2 linked regions of the Sagittula stellata E-37 genome follow. The protein of the gene in region 1 binds, or shares a complex with, the protein of each later gene. Links are inferred from orthologs where the notes say so. Each region holds a gene or a part of one and is shown on either strand. Other genes may lie near its edges.

What was found.
Region 2: the proteins of clpS (region 1) and clpA are in contact, whole or in part, in a solved structure (PDB 1LZW), measured with the Escherichia coli proteins. The link is inferred for Sagittula stellata E-37 from one-to-one orthologs.

Annotation. Positions count from the first base shown.
Region 1 is NZ_CP155729.1:4,285,179-4,292,690, forward strand. What follows is about bases 2,923-5,854. They hold clpS (ATP-dependent Clp protease adapter ClpS), read left to right. Parts: upstream 2,923-4,192; coding sequence 4,193-4,516; downstream 4,517-5,854. Other genes in these bases: ABFK29_RS20440 (5-(carboxyamino)imidazole ribonucleotide synthase), read left to right, coding at 2,923-3,257; ABFK29_RS20445 (HAD family hydrolase), read right to left, coding at 3,374-4,072; ABFK29_RS20455 (class I SAM-dependent methyltransferase), read left to right, coding at 4,587-5,594; ABFK29_RS20460 (SDR family NAD(P)-dependent oxidoreductase), read left to right, coding at 5,620-5,854. Also shown: ABFK29_RS20415 (peptidoglycan-binding domain-containing protein), read right to left, coding at 1-169; ABFK29_RS20420 (DUF1150 family protein), read right to left, coding at 446-676; ABFK29_RS20425 (Hsp20 family protein), read right to left, coding at 681-1,091; ABFK29_RS20430 (YdcH family protein), read left to right, coding at 1,259-1,483; purE (5-(carboxyamino)imidazole ribonucleotide mutase), read left to right, coding at 1,563-2,048; more of ABFK29_RS20440, read left to right, coding at 2,190-2,922; more of ABFK29_RS20460, read left to right, coding at 5,855-6,417; hemF (oxygen-dependent coproporphyrinogen oxidase), read left to right, coding at 6,522-7,403. UniProt on the Escherichia coli protein: Involved in the modulation of the specificity of the ClpAP-mediated ATP-dependent protein degradation.
Region 2 is NZ_CP155729.1:916,573-922,734, reverse strand. What follows is about bases 792-3,770. They hold clpA (ATP-dependent Clp protease ATP-binding subunit ClpA), read left to right. Parts: upstream 792-1,105; coding sequence 1,106-3,436; downstream 3,437-3,770. Other genes in these bases: ABFK29_RS04305 (M23 family metallopeptidase), read left to right, coding at 3,560-3,770; gloB (hydroxyacylglutathione hydrolase), read left to right, coding at 792-911. Also shown: ABFK29_RS04320 (class I SAM-dependent methyltransferase), read right to left, coding at 1-76; more of gloB, read left to right, coding at 150-791; more of ABFK29_RS04305, read left to right, coding at 3,771-4,504; ABFK29_RS04300 (peptidoglycan -binding protein), read right to left, coding at 4,508-6,162. UniProt on the Escherichia coli protein: ATP-dependent specificity component of the ClpAP protease. It directs the protease to specific substrates. It has unfoldase activity. The primary function of the ClpA-ClpP complex appears to be the degradation of unfolded or abnormal proteins.

The sequences.
Region 1 (7,512 bases):
GCGCCGCAAGCGCGGCCTTTGTGCGCGGCCCGGACTGACCGTCCACCGGTCCGGGGTCCTGCCCCAACGCCGACAACTGGTTCTGAACGCATGCCACATGTACGTCGCCCGCAAAGGCCGGACCGCACAGTCCGCACAACAGGAACACGAAGGCTGCGGCGAAGCGCATGGCACCTCTCAGATCAGGCCCGCGCCCGAAAGCGCACCGGACGAGCCAAGCGCAACTGCCCCTGCCTGTCAAATCAAAGCGCAAACGCCCGCCGGATGCGTCCGGCAGTTCTCATGTGTGTTGGATGGGAAAGTGGATGGCACAGGAAAACACCTGCGTCGCCGGGCCAGCGCATGCCTCAGGCTTTACACGCCGCCAGGGACCGAGCCGCAGAGGCACACCACACTCCTTCGGCGCACCGGGCCGGGCGCCGACACCGGCGCCCGCCAACAGGTCTTAGTGCACCGTCACCGGCGCAAGGTCGTTCTGACGGGCCAGGGCAAAGGCCAGGCTCCGGTCCTTCACAAGCGCCAGCCGCTCGCCATCGGCGCGGTGCACGGCGTAGATCGTGTCGCGGCCGCCCATCTGTTCCTGCATGTCTTCGGGCAGCTCGTCGCGCTGCACGGGACGCACGTAGACCGTACGGCCTTCGTCCATCAGCTTGGAAATGTCGTACTTGGTATGCATCCAGTTACCCCTTCCTGATCTTGATCGTCTGAACCACGGTCTCCGGCTGGTTCTGCGTCAGGTCGACGTGCAACAGCCCGTTTTCCATCACGGCCTCACCGACCTCGACCCCGTCCGCCAATACGAAACTGCGCTGAAACTGTCGCGCGGCAATGCCGCGATGCAGAAAAATGCGCTCGGCAGAATCGTCGCGCGACCGTCCGCGGATCACCAGCTGCCGGTCCTCGACCGTAATGGCCAGGTCCTCTTCGCGGAAACCCGCGACAGCCAGAGTGATGCGGAAAGAGTGTTCGGACGTCTGCTCGATGTTGAACGGCGGATAGCCTTCCGCCGTCTTCGCGGTCCGCTCCAGCAGCCGTTCAAGCTGCTCGAACCCCAGCATGTGCGGGTAGGACCCAAGTGTGAGTTTGCTCATGGACGCAATCCTTTCAGTCCTTGATACAAGCGACCGTTTCGCGCGTGTCCCTGTCGGCAACCCGCACATATGGAATATGGGAACACCCGATGGACCGCGCAAGGGTCTTTGCGCAGAGCCTTCTCTTCGCTATGTTAATGTTTCACGGAGCTTTCAGGAGTCGGCAGATGAACGCCCCATTGGACATCTCCATGAAGAACGACGAGGTCCTTCGCGTCGAACTCGAGGTTTTCCGCAGAGAGCACCGGGACCTCGACGAATCCATCCGCGCGCTGCAATCCACCGGCATCGCGGACCAGATCACGCTGCAACGCCTGAAGAAGAAGAAACTGCTTCTCAAGGACCGCATCGCCCTGATCGAGGACCGCCTGACCCCCGACATCATCGCCTGAACAAGCGCCCGGCGCCCGTTGCACCCGGCGCCCGGCCCCCTATAAAGAGGCTTTCCGGCACGGCATCGGGGACAGCGGCATGACTATCGAGATCGGCATCATCATGGGCAGCCAATCGGACTGGCCCACCATGAAGGAGGCCGCCGACGTGCTCGACGAACTCGGCGTCCCGCACGAAGTCAGGATCGTCTCGGCCCACCGTACCCCGGACCGGCTCTGGGACTACGGCAAGACCGCGGTGGAGCGCGGGCTCAAGGCCATCATCGCCGGGGCCGGCGGCGCCGCCCACCTGCCCGGCATGATGGCCTCGAAAACCCGCGTGCCGGTGATCGGCGTTCCCGTCCAGACAAAGGCGCTCTCCGGCGTCGATTCGCTCTATTCCATCCTCCAGATGCCGCGCGGCTTCCCCGTCGCCACCATGGCCATCGGCGGTGCGGGCGCGAAGAACGCCGGCCTGATGGCCGCGGCCATCCTCGCCAACACCGACCCCGACCTCGCCCGCCGCCTCGACGACTGGCGCGCGGCCCTCGCCGCATCGATCCCCGAGGAACCAGTCCGCGACTGAGCCTAGACGGAAACCGCCCGCGCCCACTCCTTCATCTTGGCAAAAATACCTCGGGGGAGTCACCGCAGGTGACGGGGGCAGAGCCCCCGCTTGCAACGCGGGCCGTCCCGCGCCAGACAGCCGAAAACACGGAGATCAGCCATGTCCCCTCTCCCCACCGGCGCCACCATCGGCATTCTCGGCGGCGGCCAGCTTGGCCGCATGCTGTCCGTCGCGGCGTCCCGCCTCGGCTTCAAAACCGTTATCTTCGAACCCGGCGGCGACTGCCCGGCCTCGCATGTGGCGAATTTCCACCTTCAGGCGTCCTACGACGACGAAGACGCCCTGCGCCGCTTCGCCCGGAGCGTCGACGTCATCACCTACGAGTTCGAGAACATCCCGACGTCCGCGCTCGACCTGCTCGACAGCCTGAAGCCGATCCATCCCAACCGCGAGGCGCTGCGGGTCAGCCAGGACCGGCTGACCGAGAAGACCTTCCTCACCGACCTGGGCTTCGCCACCGCGCCCTTCGCCGACGTGCCGGACGCCGCCGCGCTCGACGCGGCGCTCGCGACCATCGGCGCGCCCGCGATCCTGAAGACCCGACGCTTCGGCTATGACGGCAAGGGGCAGGCGCGCCTGCAAAGCGCCGGCGACGCCACGCAGGCCCTGGCCGACATGAAAGGCGCGCCGTCGATCCTCGAAGGTTTCGTGGACTTCTCGAAGGAGATCTCGGTGATCGCCGCCCGCAGCCAGGACGGGCAGGTTGCGGCCTTCGACCCGGGCGAGAACGTGCACGAGGGCGGCATCCTGCGCACCACCACCGTTCCCGCGGACGTGCCCGCGCGCCTCATGACCGACGCGGTGCTGCTGGCCGGTCGCATCCTCAACGCGCTCGACTACGTGGGCGTGATGGGGGTGGAGCTCTTCGTGACGCCCACAGGGCTGATCGTGAACGAGATCGCGCCGCGGGTGCACAACTCCGGCCACTGGACACAGAACGGCTGCCTTGTCGACCAGTTCGAACAGCACATCCGCGCCGTCGCGGGCTGGCCGCTGGCCAACGGCGAACGCCACGCCGACATCGTGATGGAGAACCTGATCGGAGACGACATGGATCGCCTCCCCGCGCTGATGGCCGATCCGGCGGTGGCGCTGCATCTTTACGGCAAGGCCGAGGTGAAGCCCGGCCGCAAGATGGGCCACGTCAACCGGCTTGTGAAGAGCTGAGAACCCCGGTTTCGCTGCCTTCGGCAGCGACCCGCCGGGGGTTTCACCCCCGGACCCCCAAGGTATTTCGGCCAAGATGAAGGAGTGGGCGCAGCGTCCGGTTGCAGGCGGGTGTTTCAACCGATCTCGCGCACGAGACCCGGCAGGCCCGACAGATCCGAGATTTCGCGGAACCGTGCCGTGTCGGGTGCCTCGGCGTGTTCCAGCGCCCAGGCGAGGTCGTGGGGGACATGCACGCCCCAGGCGCCGGCCTCGATGGCGGGCAGCACGTCGGACTTCATCGAGTTGCCGACCATCATCGCCGCCTCGGTGCCGCCGGGCATCGGCCCGAAGATCCGCGCGTAGGTCGCCGGCCGCTTGTCCGAGACGATCTCGACCGCGTCGAACAGATCGCCCAGGCCAGAGGCGGCCAGCTTGCGTTCCTGGTGCAGAAGGTCGCCCTTGGTGATCAGCACCAGCCGGTGGCCCGGTGCCAGCGCCTGCACCGCCTCTCTGGCGTGGGGCAGGAGTTCGACCGGGTGGGCCAGCATATCGCGGCCGGCCTCCAGCAGTTGGCCGATCACGCTGGCGGGCACGCGGCCGTCCGTCACCTCGATCGCGGTCTCGATCATCGACAGGGTAAAACCCTTAACGCCGAATCCGTAGTGCCCGATGTTGCGCCGTTCCGCCGCGATCAGCCGTTCCTCCAGGTGCGCGCGTTCGGCATGATCCCTGAGCAGGTCGGCGAATCTGTCCTGCGCGCCCACGAAGAAACGCTCGTTGTGCCAGAGCGTGTCGTCCGCGTCGAAACCGATTGTTAGCAGATTCTGCGCCATTTTGGATTCATCCTCTGTGCCCCCCTTTTCGCCGGGGGCCTTGCGGCTATATAAAGTGGCCGTACACCGGAACGCAAAGCGCGACAGGCACATATGACAGACGCCCCGCAGAAGTGGACGATGGCCGCAGACGAGCCGGATGATGGCCAGGGTGAGACCGGCGTCGTCACAAAGACGAAACCGAAGACCAAGCGCCCGCCGCTCTACAAGGTCCTGCTGCTGAACGACGACTATACGCCGATGGAATTCGTCGTGCACGTTCTTGAGCGGTTCTTCGGCATGACCCACGCGCAGGCGTTCGAGGTCATGCTGACCGTGCACAAGAAGGGCGTGGCGGTGGTCGGCGTCTTCAGTCACGAGATCGCGGAAACCAAGGTCGGGCAGGTCATGGATTTCGCCCGCCGCCACCAGCACCCCTTGCAGTGCACCATGGAAAAGGAATAGGCCCCCGGTCTCAATGGACGGGGCTTTGCAGGCTGCGTCCGCCAGAGACAAGGGAACGGTCTTTCCGCTCATGACATCCGAACGCCTCCGCTTTGCCATCGAGACCGGCGGCCTCGTCCTGCCGGACGACGGGCCGCTGGCCCTGATCGGTGCGCCCGCCGATGCCCCCGTCGACATGCTGGACACATCCCGCCTGACGGTGATCCAGACCGATGCCGCCGCGCATGACGGCTGGGTCGCGCGCGGCTTGCCGACCGCCACCGCCCCCGAAGGCCGCTTTGCCGCCGCCATCGTCACCCTGCCCCGCGCCCGCGACGCCGCGGAGGCACGCCTCGCCCTTGCCGCCCGGCACGCCAACATGGTGGTGATCGACGGCGCCAAGACCGACGGGGTGGAGGCGATCCTGAAGGCGCTCAGGCAGCGCGTGACGCTCGACGGGCAGGTGTCCAAGGCGCACGGGCGCTGCGCGTGGGTCCGTCCGGGCGATGCGCTGGCGGACTGGCTCCGCCCGACGCAGGCGCAGAACGCGCATGGCGACTGGGTGGCGCCGGGCATCTTTTCCGCCGATGCCCCCGACGAGGCGTCTGTTGCGCTGGCCGCCGCCCTGTCTGCGCTGAAGGGCGACGTGGCCGACCTCGGCGCCGGCTGGGGCTGGCTCTCGCGCGGGATCCTGCGTCACCACGGCGTGAAGACGCTGCACCTCGTCGAGACGGAGAAGACAGCCCTCGACTGCGCCCGCCTGAACGTCACCGACCCGCGCGCCGTCTTCCACTGGGCCGACGCCACCGCCTGGACGCCGCCGCAGCCCGCCGGTGCGCATGCGCCCCGCAAGCTCGACGCGGTGGTCATGAACCCGCCGTTCCACACCGGTCGCCGGGCCGATCCCGCGCTTGGCCGTGCCTTCATCGAGGCCGCCGCCCGGGTGCTCGCGCCGCATGGCCAGCTCTGGATGGTGGCCAACCGTCACCTCCCCTACGAGACCGCCCTCATCGCGCTTTTCCGCGATGTGGCCGAGATCGGGGGCGACTCACGCTTCAAACTGTTGCACGCTGCCCGGGTCATCCGGGCGCGGCGCTGACCGCCGAACGAGGAAAGGCGCGACCATGAGTTTCTCCATCGACGGCAAGACCGCCATCGTCACCGGAGCCGCAAACGGCGTCGGACTGGCCATCGCCAAGCACTTCGCCAACAACGGCGCCAACGTCATGCTCGCCGACATGGACGAAGTGCGTCTGGCAAAGGAGTGCGAGAAGGGCGACGAGGAAAAAATCAAGTTCTTCGCGGGCGACCTGCGCGAAAAGCTCACGCTGGCCAACCTGCTCTCGGCAACGCTGGACGCCTATGACCGGGTCGACATCCTGGTGAACGGATCGCGGCAGATGCTGCCGACCGATCCGCTCGACCTCGAAGACGACACGCTGGACAAGCTGCTGGACCAGAACCTGATGACCGCATACCGCATGAGCCAACTCGTGGCGCGGCGGATGATCAAGCAGGCGGAAGGCCAGACCGAAGGCCAGGTGGGCGCCATCGTCAACCTTTCGTCGATCGCCGCCCGCCGCACCCATCCGGAGCTTCTGGCCTATTCCGTCTCCTGCGCCGCGCTCGACCAGATGACCCGCTCGATGGCGGTGACGCTCGCGCCCAACCGGATCCGGGTGAACGCGCTGGCCTTCGGTTCGGTCATGTCCACCAGCCTGAAGGACACGCTGAAAGAGCACCGCGACTACCGCTCCGACATCGAGAACCACACGCCGCTTGGCCGCATCGCCCCGCCGCGCGATCTGGCGGAGGCCGTGCAGTTCCTCTCCAGCGACGGATCTGGCTTCATGACCGGGCAGATCATGACGGTCGACGGCGGGCGCACCCTGCTCGACCCCGTGGCCGCACCGGCGCACTGATCGACCCGACCGCCCGGCATTGACGGGAAGCGGTGCAGGCGGGCCCACGTTGCCCCCGGTGCAGCGCGCCGCTACTGTCCGCCCGACTGCGAGGAGACACCGCCATGATGACCGCCGAAAAAGACCGCGCCAGCACGTGGTTCCGCGACCTGCGCGACCAGATCGTCGCGGCGTTCGAAGCGCTTGAGGACAGCCACCACGCCGGTCCCTTCGCCGAAGCGGACGCTGGCCGGTTCGAGGTGACGCAGACCACCCGGCATTCCGACGACGGCTCCGATGCGGGCGGCGGGCTGATGAGCGTCATGCGCGGCGGACGGGTCTTCGAGAAGGTGGGCGTCAACGTCTCCACCGTCTACGGCACCCTCGGCGTCCCGGCCCAGCAGGCGATGGCGGCGCGTGGCGTGCCGGGCATCGAGGACGATCCGCGCTTCTGGGCCTCGGGCATCTCGCTCGTGGCGCACATGCAGAACCCGCACTGCCCCGCTGTCCACATGAACACCCGCATGTTCTGGACACCCGGCGCGTGGTGGTTTGGCGGCGGCTCCGACCTCAACCCCTGCATCGAATACGACGAAGACACCGCCCATTTCCACGCCACGCAGAAAGCGCACCTCGACCCGCACGGGGACGAACATTACCCGGCGCTGAAGGCGTGGGCGGACGAGTATTTCTACATCCCCCACCGCAAGCGCGCGCGCGGTGTCGGCGGCATCTTCATGGACGACCGCAACTCCGGCGACTGGGAGGCGGACTTTGCCCTGACGCAGGACATCGGGCGCGCCTTCCTACCCGCCTTCGTGCCGCTGACCGAAAAGCGCCGCACGCAACCGTTCTCAGACGCGGACAAGGACGTGCAACTCGTGCACCGCGGGCTCTATGCCGAATACAACCTCGTGTACGACCGCGGCACGAAGTTCGGACTGGCCACCGGGCACGACGCGAACGCCGTCCTGATGAGCCTGCCCCCACTGGCGAAATGGGTCTGAAACATTCGTGATCGCCCGCCAAGCAAGGGGCTTGCGGGACACCTTGGGACACACTAAATCACCCGCCGTGACCAAAGGGAAATTCCCGGTCATGGCCGGAGATTCTGGC
Region 2 (6,162 bases), 3.4 Mb from region 1 along the record:
GCATGATCTTCTGCGCCGCGCGCCCAAGCGCACTTCGGTAGTAGAAATCGCGCAACGCCTGCACGTCCAGGTGCATGGTGTCTCCAGTTGAGAAGTCGGGCCGGATGGGTCAGTCTGATGGCATCTTACAAAGCATTCAAGGAAACGCCATGCCACTGGACATTGTTACCGTCCCCTGCCTCAAGGACAATTACGCCTACATCGTCAAGGGTCCGGACGGGATCGCGCTGATCGACGCGCCCGAAGCCAAGCCGCTGATCAACGTTTTGGAGCATCGCGGCTGGACGCCCGACGTGATCATGATCACGCACCACCACCACGATCATGTCGGCGGGGTCGACGAGCTACGCGAGAAATACGGCTGCAAGGTCATGGGCCCGGCGGCAGAGAAGGACAAGCTGCCCGAACTGGACATGGCGCTGGAGCCGGGGTTCTCGGGCGGCACCGACGACGGGCTGTGCGAGGTCATCCCGGTGCCCGGCCATACATTGGGGCACGTGGCCTATCATTACCCCGAGGCCAAGTGCCTGTTCAGCGCCGACAGCCTCATGGTCATGGGGTGCGGCCGTGTCTTCGAGGGCACGCCCGAGATGATGTGGGAAAGCCTTTCGACGCTGGCCGCGCTCGACCCGCAAACCATCGTGTGTTCCGGACACGAGTACGGCGAGAGCAACGCGGCCTTCGCCAAGACCATTGAACCGGACAACCCGGGGCTTATATCTCGTGCACAGATGATCACCGTGGCACGGGGTCGTGGACAACCGACCGCCCAGGTGCCGCTTTACATTGAACTCCAGACAAACCCGTTCCTGCGCGCCGGCCAGGCGTCAGTGAAGAAGGCCCTCGGTATGGAGGACGCCTCTGATCTCGAGGTCTTTACCGAGATCCGGGCACGCAAGGACAAGTTCTGATGCATTTATCCCCGACCCCCACACGTTTGGCGGGTCGGCGACGATGAAGGCTTCGGCAGACCCGTTGTCAAGCGCGGTAAGTGACAGTTGCGTGAAAAGAAAAAACTTGAAGACGGTCACTAATCGACCAAACTTTAACTTAACGGGGCAATGCTGGACCCGAGTACGGACAGCGCAGACAAGAGGAGCACCAAGTGCCTTCATTCTCCAACACCCTTGAGCAGGCCATACACTCCGCGCTGGCGCTGGCGAACTCGCGAAGCCACGAATTCGCCACGCTGGAGCATCTGCTACTGGCGCTGATCGACGAACCTGATGCATCGCGGGTGATGAAAGCCTGCTCCGTCGATACGGAGGAGTTGCGCACCACGCTGGTGGAGTTCATCGACGACGATCTTTCCAACCTCGTGACCGACATCGAGGGGTCGGAAGCCGTGCCTACGGCCGCCTTCCAGCGCGTGATCCAGCGGGCGGCGATTCACGTCCAGTCTTCCGGCCGGACGGAAGTCACGGGCGCGAACGTGCTGGTCGCGATCTTCGCGGAACGTGAGTCGAATGCCGCCTATTTCCTGCAGGAGCAGGACATGACGCGCTACGATGCGGTGAATTTCATCGCGCACGGCGTTGCGAAGAACCCCGCCTACGGCGAGGCGCGCCCCGTCCAAGGCGCCACCGAGGCGGAAGAAGAAGCCGCGCAGACCGAAAGCGCGGCGCCTGCAAACGACAAGGAATCGGCGCTTGGCAAATATTGCGTCGACCTGAACGCAAAGGCCGAGATCGGCGACATCGACCCGCTGATCGGACGCGACCACGAGGTGGAGCGTTGCATTCAGGTGCTGTGCCGCCGCCGCAAGAACAACCCGCTGCTCGTGGGCGATCCGGGCGTCGGCAAGACCGCCATCGCCGAGGGTCTCGCGCGCAAGATCGTTGCGGGCGAAGTGCCGGAGGTCCTGTCGGAGGCCACGATCTATTCGCTCGACATGGGCGCGCTGCTGGCGGGCACCCGCTACCGTGGCGATTTCGAGGAACGCCTGAAGGCGGTCGTGACCGAGCTTGAGGAACACCCCGACGCGGTGCTCTTCATCGACGAGATTCACACCGTGATCGGCGCGGGCGCGACGTCCGGCGGTGCCATGGACGCATCCAACCTCCTGAAGCCCGCGCTTCAGGGCGGCAAGCTGCGCACCATGGGCTCCACCACCTACAAGGAGTTCCGCCAGCACTTCGAAAAGGACCGCGCCCTGTCGCGCCGGTTCCAGAAGATCGACGTGAACGAGCCTTCGGTCGAAGACACGATCAAGATCCTCAAGGGCCTGAAGCCCTATTTCGAGGAGCATCACGCCATCAAGTATACGGGAGATGCGATCAAGACCGCCGTCGAACTCTCGGCGCGCTACATCAACGACCGCAAGCTGCCGGACAAGGCCATCGACGTGATCGACGAGGCGGGCGCGGCTCAGCACCTCGTGGCGGCATCGAAACGCCGCAAGTCCATCGGCACCAAGGAGATCGAGGAAGTCGTGGCGAAGATCGCCCGCATCCCGCCCAAGAACGTGTCCAAGGACGATGCAGAGGTCCTGAAGGATCTGGAAGGTACGCTGAAGCGGGTCGTGTTCGGTCAGGATGCGGCGATTGCCGCCCTGTCCTCCGCGATCAAGCTGGCCCGCGCGGGCCTGCGCGAACCGGAGAAGCCGATCGGCAACTACCTCTTCGCGGGCCCAACCGGTGTCGGCAAGACCGAAGTGGCCAAGCAACTGGCCTCCACTTTGGGCGTGGAACTGCTACGCTTCGACATGTCGGAGTACATGGAGAAGCACGCGGTTTCCCGGCTGATCGGCGCGCCTCCGGGCTACGTGGGTTTCGACCAGGGTGGCCAGCTGACGGATGGCGTCGACCAGCACCCGCACTGCGTGCTGCTGCTCGACGAGATCGAGAAGGCGCACCCGGATGTGTTCAACATACTGCTGCAGGTGATGGACCACGGCACGCTGACCGACCACAACGGCCGGTCCGTGGACTTCCGCAACGTGATCCTGATCATGACGTCCAACGCGGGTGCGGCGGAACAGGCGAAGGCGGCCATCGGCTTTGGCCGCGACCGCCGCGAGGGCGAAGACACCGCCGCGATCGAGCGGACCTTCACCCCGGAATTCCGCAACCGTCTGGATGCCGTTATCAGCTTCGCGCCGCTGCCGAAGGAAACCATCCTTGCCGTGGTCGAGAAGTTCGTGCTGCAGCTCGAAGCGCAGTTGATGGATCGCAACGTGACCATCGAGCTGACCCGTCCCGCCGCCGAATGGCTGGCGGAGAAGGGTTACGACGACAAGATGGGCGCCCGTCCTCTGGGCCGCGTGATCCAGGAACACATCAAGAAGCCGCTGGCCGAGGAACTGCTGTTCGGCAAGCTCACCAAGGGCGGCATCGTCAAGGTGTCGGTCAAGGACGACGAGCTGGTGCTGAAACTGGACGGGCCGGACAAGCCGCGCCTCGGCTCCAAGAAGCCGCCGCTGCTGACCGCGGACTGACCATCAAGGGGCGCCTTCGGGCGCCCTTTTCACATGCGTCCGCCAAGGCGCCTCGCGGGACGGCGGGCGGGGCGATGTTGCCGAAGGCGACGAGCGCCAGACCCGCCGCCCGCACGGACCATCATGCGCCTGCTCTTCCTTGCCTTGCTCGCCTCCCCCGCCGTGGCACAGCCCGAATTTGCCCTGCCGCTCGACTGCGATATCGGCATGACCTGCTTCATCGAAGACTACGTGGACAACGCACCCGAACCCGGCCGGCAGCGGGACTATGCCTGCGGGATCAACAGCCGCGACAAACACAAGGGCACCGATTTCGCCCTGCTCGACTTCGGCGCCATCGGACGCGGCGTCGCGGTGCGCGCCGCTGCACCGGGCACCGTCCTGCGCGTCCGCGACGGAATGGCCGACGATCGGCTGATGCGCGGCGTGACCTCCGAAACCGCCTGTGGCAATGCCGTGCTCCTGGATCATGGCGACGGCTTCCAGACAATGTACTGCCACCTGAGAAAAGACTCCGTGCGCGTCCGTCCGGGCACGGCCGTCGACACCGGCACGGCCTTGGGTATGGTCGGCCTGTCCGGGCAGACCAACCATCCGCATCTGCATTTCCAGGTCATGCGCGCGGGCGCGGTGATCGACCCGTTCCGGCCGGATGCGACAGGCACATGCGGCGCGGCAGAGGGCAGCCTCTGGGCCATTGATCCGCCTTACACGAAGACCGGACTGATAACCGCGGGCTTCTCCGACCGCGTGCCGGAGTTCGACGCCGTGCGGGACGGCAGCGCCCGCATGGCAGACGGCACATCCGACACGCCGCTCGTGGTCTACGCGCACGCCGGCCACGCGGAGCACGGCGATCTCCTCACCCTCCTGGCCACAGGTCCAGACGGCACAGAAATCTTCCGCCGCGACAGCGTTCTGAAAGCACCGCAGGTCAGCATCATGCGCGCCGCTGGCAAGAAGGCCCCGCCCGAAGGCTGGCCGCCCGGCGACTACTTGGGCGAGGCGCTTTTGACCCGCGCTGGCAAGGTCATCGCGCACCGCTTCGCGCATGTGACGGTGCGCTGAGCCTCACTTCTCGGTCAGTTTCAGCTCGATCCGGCGGTTTTGGGCGCGGGCCTCTGCGGTGTTCGCAGGATTGACCGGCTGGTATTCCCCGAACCCGTTGGCCGCGAGGCGGTTGGGCGGAATGCCGTAATTGTCGATCATGTCCTTCACCACGGCCCGCGCGCGGGCCTGGCTCAGGTCCCAGTTGTCCTCGAATTCGGCGCTCCCGCGCACGGGGACATTATCGGTGTGACCGTCGACCCGGATGATCCAGTCGATCTCATCGGGGATGTCACGTGCCAGCCTGCGCAGGATGTTGGACACCTTGGCGATCTCGCGACGACCGAGCGGCGAAAGGTCGGCAGAGCCCTGCTCGAACAGCACTTCCGACGAAAACACAAACCGGTCGCCTTCGATACGGATGTCGTCGCGGTCGCCCACGACCTGGCGGAGACGCCCGAAGAACTCCGAGCGATAGGCCTCAAGATCCTTCTTCTCGGCCTCCAGCCGCTTGCGCTCTTCTTCTTCCAGAACGCGACGGCGCCGTTCTTCCTGCGCGACCCGGGCCAGCGCCGCGTTCAACTCCGATCCGAGGTTCTGCAACTGCACCTCCGAGGCGGCATCGCGCGCCTTGGCGTCGTCCAGCAGGGCCTGCAGTTCGCCAAGTTGCCTGCGCAGTTCGGCGACGTTGCGGTTCAGCGCCTCAACCTTGAGCTGCGACTGGCTGGCGCGCTCGCGGGTCTGGGCAAGTTCGTCCCGCGCCTGGCTGAGCAGCAACTGGCGCTCCTCCGCCTCGTCAAGCTGGGTGTCCAGCGCTTGCTCGGCCTCGCGTTGACGGGCCAACGCCGCCGCCAGCCGGTCGCGGGTTTCTTCGGCCGTGGTCTGTGCTGTCATGCGCTCGGCCAGCGCCGCCGCCAGTTTTTCCTCCAGCGAACGGGCGTCGTCTCCCTGCTGCGCGGCGCGGGCCTCGGCTTCGGCCAACGACTGACGCAGGTCCGAAATCTCCAGGTCCCGGGCCTCTGCACGGGCGAGCGCCACCTGCAGATCGCTTTCCAGCCGGGCGCGGCTGGCGCGCAGCGACTCGACCTCGGCGTCGCGCTCCTCGGCCGTGCCGCCCACCTCGGCCAGACGCGCGGCGAGGCTCCGGTTCTCCGCCTCCAGCCCGTCGATCCGGCGCCCGCGATCTTCGACCCGTTGCAGCGCCGCGTCCAGTTGCGCCTGCGTCTGCGCCACCTGTCCCCGCAAATCCTCGATCCGGGACGTCTGCGTGGAATCCTGCGATTGCATGGCCGCGATGCGGGCATTCAGTCCTTCGGCCTCGGCCCGCAGACGTTCCAGGTCATCGTGTGCGGCCACCAGTTCGCGCCGAACCTCGGCCAGACTGCGGTCGAGGTCCGCGCGCTGCGCCTCTGCCGCGTCGCGTTCGGCGGCACGGTCGGCGGCATCGCCCTGCGCGGTCGACAACTGGGACACAAGCGCCGCGTTCCGATCGCGTAGCGTGGCGATCTCGGCCTCCCGCGCTTCGGCTTCCGACAGCCGGGCGAGTGCCGCGGCCAGTTTCGCGGAAAGGTCGGACATCTGCGAGGCACGGGTGTCGGCATCGGCCTGAAGGCCCGCCAGGTCGCGCTCTGTCGCACTCCGGCGGCGCTGTTCCTCGGCCAGGCTTTCCTCGGCGGCAC